DNA from 3 places in the Sphingomonas sp. LR55 genome. Region 2 is predicted to be linked to each of the others. Evidence: riboswitches for the same ligand, from Rfam matches in the RefSeq annotation. Region 2 holds a riboswitch; each other region holds the start of a gene.
The links. A riboswitch is a leader RNA that binds a small molecule or an ion and turns the genes downstream of it on or off. The one in region 2 is predicted to bind cobalamin.
Positions count from the first base shown of each region.

Region 1: linked by a shared signal. The riboswitch ahead of QP181_RS03215 (TonB-dependent receptor) and the one ahead of QP181_RS11850 (TonB-dependent receptor plug domain-containing protein) in region 2 are both predicted to bind cobalamin.
Region 3: linked by a shared signal. The riboswitch ahead of QP181_RS05375 (HoxN/HupN/NixA family nickel/cobalt transporter) and the one ahead of QP181_RS11850 (TonB-dependent receptor plug domain-containing protein) in region 2 are both predicted to bind cobalamin.

Region 1 covers NZ_JASPFO010000001.1:637,991-640,251, reverse strand. Annotated here, with positions in the region: partial or broken gene QP181_RS03215 (TonB-dependent receptor) at 1-1,424, opposite strand, end outside; cobalamin riboswitch at 1,594-1,830, opposite strand; gene QP181_RS03210 (DUF2946 family protein) at 1,979-2,261, shown strand, end outside.
Region 2 covers NZ_JASPFO010000001.1:2,490,625-2,492,885, reverse strand. Annotated here, with positions in the region: gene QP181_RS11855 (TonB-dependent receptor) at 1-819, shown strand, start outside; cobalamin riboswitch at 1,139-1,336, shown strand; gene QP181_RS11850 (TonB-dependent receptor plug domain-containing protein) at 1,452-2,261, shown strand, end outside.
Region 3 covers NZ_JASPFO010000001.1:1,126,002-1,128,262, forward strand. Annotated here, with positions in the region: gene QP181_RS05375 (HoxN/HupN/NixA family nickel/cobalt transporter) at 1-873, opposite strand, end outside; cobalamin riboswitch at 1,056-1,273, opposite strand; gene QP181_RS05380 (PepSY-associated TM helix domain-containing protein) at 1,304-2,261, opposite strand, start outside.

The DNA.
Region 1 (2,261 bases), 1.9 Mb from region 2:
CGTTTACCGCGCCGCGGACGTCGTTGGAGTGGAACCCGCGCCCCCAGTTGCCGTAGAACTCCAGCCGATCGGTTGGTGAGTACGCGATCGACGCCTTCGGTGACAGGATCGTATCGTCTCCACTGCCCTCGCCGGCTACCGCCGCCGCCTGATCCCGCGCGCACGACATAATGATAATAATCACCGCGCACCCCGCCGATCAGTCGGAGACCAGTGACCGGTGTCCAAGTCGCTTCGCCATACAAAGCTGCCGACGCCTCCTCGACATGGTAGCGGCCGAGCGACGACAGGAACGATCGCGCACTAGTGCGATAAACACCGACGCTGCCGATATGGTCGTAGCGCTCTTCGGTACCGAGCGAGACGGCAAGGGTCGGTGCGACCGTCCAGCGCTTTTCGCCCCTTGCACCGACGATCCAGCGTTTGTCGAACTGGCGGATCTGCGCGCTGGTCCCCTCCGGATCGGTGTAGGTCGGGTTCGAATACATCGACCAGTCGTAGAACTGACCATAGACATTGGCGTGCCAGTCAGGCTGGCGGACCGCGACGTTGCCGACGAGCCGTGTCGTTTCACCCCGCGCCGTCGGATCGGGTGAGCAGAACACGTCCTTGCAGAGCGCGGTACCGATTATGCGCTCGGGAATCTGTTCTGTCGGACGCCAGGTCGCGCGGTAGGCGTTGAGCGAGGCTTCGAGCTGGCCTGCGCCAGCTGGAGCGGCATACTTCGCGAAGCCAGATGCGTGTCGCAGATGCTCAGGCTCCTCCCATGGTCCGTCGTAGACCTTGGTCTGCGCGACGAGCGTCAGCTTCCCCGCACCAATCCCGTCAATCGTCCCGCCCGCGGCGATCCGACCATAGCCATAAGAGCCGCCCTCAACCGAAAGCCACGGCCGGGCAAAGCTGTCGATCGTGGTCATGTACGCAGCCCCCGCCAGCGCGAAGTCGCCGCCATCGGCACGGTATGGCCCTTTGCGAAAATCCTCGCGCGCGACGATCTCCGGTATCAGTCCGTTGAGATCGAGATAGCCCTGGCCATGACCGTGGGTGCGCAGGTTCATTTGCACCCCGTCGATATAGGTCGTGAAGTCCGAACCGTGATCGAGATTGAAGCCACGCAGGAAATACTGATTGGCCTTGCCGCTTCCCGAATGCTGCGCAGCGACCATGCCAGGGATCGCCTCCAGCAGTTCGGCAACGCGCAGCAGAGGGCGAATCAGAAGGTCGGCACCGGCGACGGTGCCCTCACTTGCTGCATGCGCAACACCGATCTTCGCTTCGCCGCGGCCGAATACGACGATGTCGTTTGGTGCCTGTGACGGCACAGCCTCGGTGTCTTGCCTCTGAGCCCATGCTGGTGTGGTGCTACATGCCGAAGCGATAGCCACGCATTCGAGCCATTTTGTTCGTAATCTCAGATTCTGCATGTCCGTCCCCCGTGCGCCAAGCGACTTCGGACGGGGGCGTCCGCTGCGAACGGTCGGCACGCGTCGGCAGGCGGACGCAAGCGCCCGCGACACGAACCGATGCGACCCCCGCCGCTCGTTCGTCGCCCAGACGGAAGAACCGTGCCCCGACCATCCCCTGGATCAAAGCAAGAGCGACCAGACGCTGGCAGGTCTCCTGGCTCACGGGTCGTCGCTCGATATACGGCCTTCCCGGATCTCGGCCGTTATGGCGTTGATCCAGTGGCTGCACCCTCCGGAAGAGGACGCGATGTATGTCTCGCTCGCCGCTTACAGTTGCAGGGACAGCCTCGGCTTCGGGAGAGCGTCTCCCACACCGTGTTCCCTATTAAGTCCCTCTCGGGACACCAGCGCGATCATTGTCGGGTCGGAGATACTTCTCCGGCCTGACAGACATTGCGTACCGGGGATGGTTCCGATCGGCAAGACAGCCTCGGCCTTCTTTGATCCCGTCCGTTTGCAGGGGAGATCGACACGGCAATGACAGGACTGCCTGCCTGCGCTACCCGCGTCCGGTGTTCGCCGTTCGTCGCCTCCTAGCGCAACGCTACTTCGCCGTGCTCGTGTGCGCGGCAACGCTGTTGCTCAAGCTGCTCGTGCCGGCCGGGTACATGATCGGCAGCGAGCACGGCCGGATCACAATCGAGCTATGTTCCGGCGTCGCCCCTCGAGCCGTGACGATGGCAATGCCGGGTATGCACGGCGACATGCCTGATCACGGCAAGTCGCGGGACCACGGCAAGGCTGAAATGCCGTGCGCGTTTGCGGGCCTGTCAGCCGCAACGCTCGGTGCGATCG
Region 2 (2,261 bases):
ACCGGCGCGGCGCTGACCAACCTGCGCTATGCAGACCGCGACGGCAGCGAGACGACTGGGCGGGCGGGCGTGGCGTACCAGCCGGTCGAGGCGATCACGCTGCGGGCCGCCGGCTATCGCGGATGGCGATTGCCGACGCTCAACGAACTGTACCGGCCGTTCCGTGTAGGCAATGATGCGACCGCGGCGAACGCCTTGCTATCGCCGGAGCGGCTGACCGGGGTCGAGGGAGGCGTCACGCTGACGCCGGCACCGGGCGTGAGCATCGCCGCGACCTATTTCTACAACCGGTTGAAGGACGCGATTGCCAACGTCACGACGACCAACCCGCCGCAGGTGCTGCCGGGGGTCGCCACCTACCGCGTCCGCCAGAACCTCGATGCGATCCGCGCGCATGGCTTCGAACTGGATGCGTCGTATCGACCGGGTCCGCTGGGCGTGCAAGCATCGTGGTCGCACACGAACTCGAAGGTCGAGGGTTCGGGGATCACCGCCGCTCTGGACGGATTGCGACCGGCGCAGACCCCGCGCGACCAGATGTCGGGGACGGTCGACTGGCGGCACGACTCGGCGGCGCTGTCGCTGACCGTGCGTCATGTCGGCCGGCAGTATGACGACGACCAGAATACGCGGGTGCTTGGGGCCGCGACGACGCTGGATGCCTATGCCGCGCTGCCGATCCTGCGCTCGCTTGTCGCCGAACTACGCGGGGAAAATCTATTCAACGAGCGCGTCGAGGCAGGGATCAGCGGCGCGAACATCGTCGAACGCGCAACGCCGCGGACGATCTGGGTAGGGCTGCGTTACGGCGGGCGGTGATATCCTCCCTACCAAGGAAAACGGAGACAGCGTGTTTCCCCGCGAAGGCGGGGACCCAGTCTGGGCTCCCGCCTTCGCGGGAGAACAAGGAAGGGTAAGCGACGTTCTGACCAATACGCCACCACCCCGGCGGAGGCCGGGGCCCAGTTGGCAAGGTCGTAGTAACGAAGGACCGCGCTCCGTTAGCGACGTTACCCAACTGGGCCCCGGCCTCCGCCGGGGTGGTGCGATAGACGGTGAGCCAGCTTTACCGCCAGCGCGTGCTATCGCGGGTCGATGCTCCTTATCCCCCGCGTTGACCCGTGTCTGGCGTGCGACTAATGCCACTCCCGTGAAGGGTTCCCGGCGACGGGATCAAAAGGGAAGTCGGTGCGCGGGAATCCGCAAGACCGGCGCTGTACCCGCAACTGTGACCGGATAGCGGCCACCCCGATATGCCACTGGGTTTCGACCTGGGAAGGCGGGGTGGGCGCGGCGACCCGGAAGCCAGGAGACCTGCCTCTCACGGTCGATCCACTGCGCGGGCGGGTGTCCGGCGCGGACGAGTGCTCCGGTCCAGCCGGGTTTCCTCGAGCGAGAGACGTCTGGCCGCCCCGCGAATGGTCGCAGGCGGTTTTGCTTAGGACGTACCCATGACGAAATTCTTCCTTCTGCTCGGCGCCGCGGCGATCGCAGCGCCCGCTTTCGCCCAGACCATCCCCGATCCCGACGCGCCCGAAGTCGTCGTCACCGCAACCCGCGCCGCGCAACCGCTGAGCGAGATCGGCCAGGCCGTCACCGTCATCGACCGCGCCGAGATCGAGCGCCGCCAGACCGTTGTCGTCTCCGATCTGCTCGCGACCACGCCGGGCGTGACGGTAACGCGCAACGGCACGGTCGGCGCGCTGACCAGCGTCCGTATCCGCGGTGCCGAGGCGGACCAGACGCTCGTCGTGATCGACGGCGTCCGCGTCAATGATCCGTCGTCGACCGGCGGCGGCTTCAACTTCGGCAATCTCCTGTCGAGCTCGGTCGAGCGGATCGAGGTGCTCCGCGGCCCGAACTCGGTGCCATGGGGCAGCCAGGCGATCGGCGGCGTCGTCAACATCATTACCGCGGCACCGACCGAAGGCGTGCAGGCGCGCGCCAACGCCGAGTACGGCTATGCCGACAGCCTGTTCGCGAGCGCGGGCGTCTCGGGCAAGACCGGGCCGGTGTCGGGATCGCTGACCGGCGGCTATCTCCGCACCGACGGCATTTCGTCCGCGGCCAGCGGCACCGAGCGCGACGGCTATCGCCAATATGGCGCGACCGGGCGCGTGGGCGTCGAGTTCGCACCGGGCATCGGCCTCGACCTGCGCGGCTATTTCGCCGACAGCCGCGTCGAGATCGATGGGTTTCCGGCTCCCGATTACGTGCTCGCCGACACGCCCGAAAATTCGAAGACGCGCGAGGCTTACGGT
Region 3 (2,261 bases), 1.4 Mb from region 2:
CGCGAGCGTCTCGATCCCGCCGATCGCGATCGCGACGATCGCGGAGATCAGCGTGATCGTGATGTTGTAGTAGAGCTTGCGGATCGGCTTCACGAACGCCCATTCGTACGCGCCGAGCATGACGACGCCGTCCGCGGTGTCGACCAGCGCCATGCCGGTCGCGAACAGCACGGGGAGTACGAGGACGGTGCCGATCGAGAACCCGTCGGCGGCCTGGCTCGCGGACAGGCCGAGGATCGCGACCTCGGTGGCGGTGTCGAAGCCAAGGCCGAACAGAAAGCCGAGCGGGGCCATGTGCCAGCTGCGCGTGACGAGCCGAAACATCGGTCGGAACAGCCGCGCGAGCAGCCCGCGGTTGCCGAGCAGCAGGTCCAGGTCTTCCTCGACATAAATACCGCCGCTGCGGACATGACCGAAGGTGCGCCAAACCGAGCGCAATATGATCAGGTTCATCGCCGCGATCGTGAACAGGAACACGGCGGAGATGACGGTGGCGATGACGCCGCCAACCTGCTTGAATGCCTCGAACTGCGACAGCGCACTGGCGGTGAGCGCGATCGCGACGGCAGCGATCAGGACGATCCCCGAATGGCCGATCGCGAACCAGAAGCCGACCGCGATCGGGCGCTGGCCGTCCTGCATGAGTTTCCGCGTCACGTTGTCGATCGCGGCGATGTGGTCCGCATCGACCGCGTGCCTCAGGCCGAGGCCCCAGGCGAGTAGCGCCGTGCCGAGCATCAGCGGCTGCGCGTGGAACAGCGAGAACGCCCAGCACCACGCCGCGATGTTGGCCACGATCAGGCCAAAGAACATCCAGCCGATGCGTTTGCGTGTCGAACCCCGCGTCGGTCGCTCAATCGTCAAAGTCGTCATGCAATAACCCCGCAGCGTCCGACGAGGACGGGGGCCTGCCGCGAACGGCCGGGCCATGCGACGACCGGACGCCATGAGCGGCCGACGCACGACGCCGATGCGGCCCCCGCCACATGGTCGTCGCTCAGCCAGTGTCACGCAGGCGGCGTTCACCGTGCCTCGGTCACCCCCTGGACCGGGACAAGAGCGACCAGACGCCGGCAGGTCTCCTGGCTCGCGGGTCAAGGCTCGGCGCACCGCCTTCCCAGGCCTTTCGGCCCAGTGGCTGCCCTCGCGAAGAGGGCTCGTGCGCTTCGCTCGCCGCTTACAGTTGCAGGGACAGCCGCGGCATAGGACGGCGAACCGTCCGCACCGCATTCCCAATCAAGCCCTTCCGGGCACCGACGCGATCTAGCGAGCCACCGGTCGAACCGGCCGCTCTGACGTCGTGCTAGCCGGGTTCGTGCCGGGTGCCAATCGTCCTTTGCGGGTGCCGCCGTCGTTGCCAGCGCAGCACGCCGGTCACGAACAGCGCGATCGGGACGATCCCGGCGGCGAAGGCGAGGACGCGCCCCGCCAATCCGAACGCCTCGCCGCCGTGCAGCGGGTGGAGCCAGTTCATCACGACGTCGCCGCGTGTCTCGGCGAGGCCGTCGCGGGTCGCGAGGATGGCGCCGGTATAAGGATCGAGCCAGACGTTGGTGCGCGGAAAGCGGCGGCTTGGCTCGCCGTCCTGTGCGAGATTGATCCGCGTGGTGCCGGTCGGCGAGGCGGGGGTTTCGATCCAGGCGAGTGCGGCACCGGGAAAGCGGCGCTCGGCAACCGTGACCAGTCGGTCGACCGACACGGGCTCGCCCGGCGCGACAACCTTGAGCGCCGGCATGGGATAGAGCGGCGAGACACGTGTGATGACTGCCCGCGTCTGATCGGGGAGGTCGAGCATCACCCCGGTCGCGGTGACGACGAGCAGCAGGATTGCGCCGGCCAGGCCGATCAGCTTGTGCCAGTCGTACAGCCGGCGGATCGGAGCGGCGTCGCGCTTGAAGCGGAGCGCGCGCCACCAGCCGCCGGGGCGTGGCCACCACGCCCAGATCCCGCTGGCGATCATCAGCAGCATGACGATCCCGGCGATTCCCATGACGATGCCGCCGGGTTTCTCCAGGAGCAGCCGGTAATGCAGGTCGTAGATCCAGGTGACGATGGTATCGCCCCAGAAGCCGGTGCGGATCGTCGTCAGCCGGACCGGGTCGATCCACCCGAGCAACGGCGCGAAATCCCGGCCGGCGGTTTCCTTGGGCCGATAATATCGGACCGGGATCGCGCCGCCGTCCGTCGTGACTTCGATCCGCCATGCGCCGGTGCGATCCGGATGCTCGCGGTGGAGCGTGTCGACGACCGCCTGCCATGAT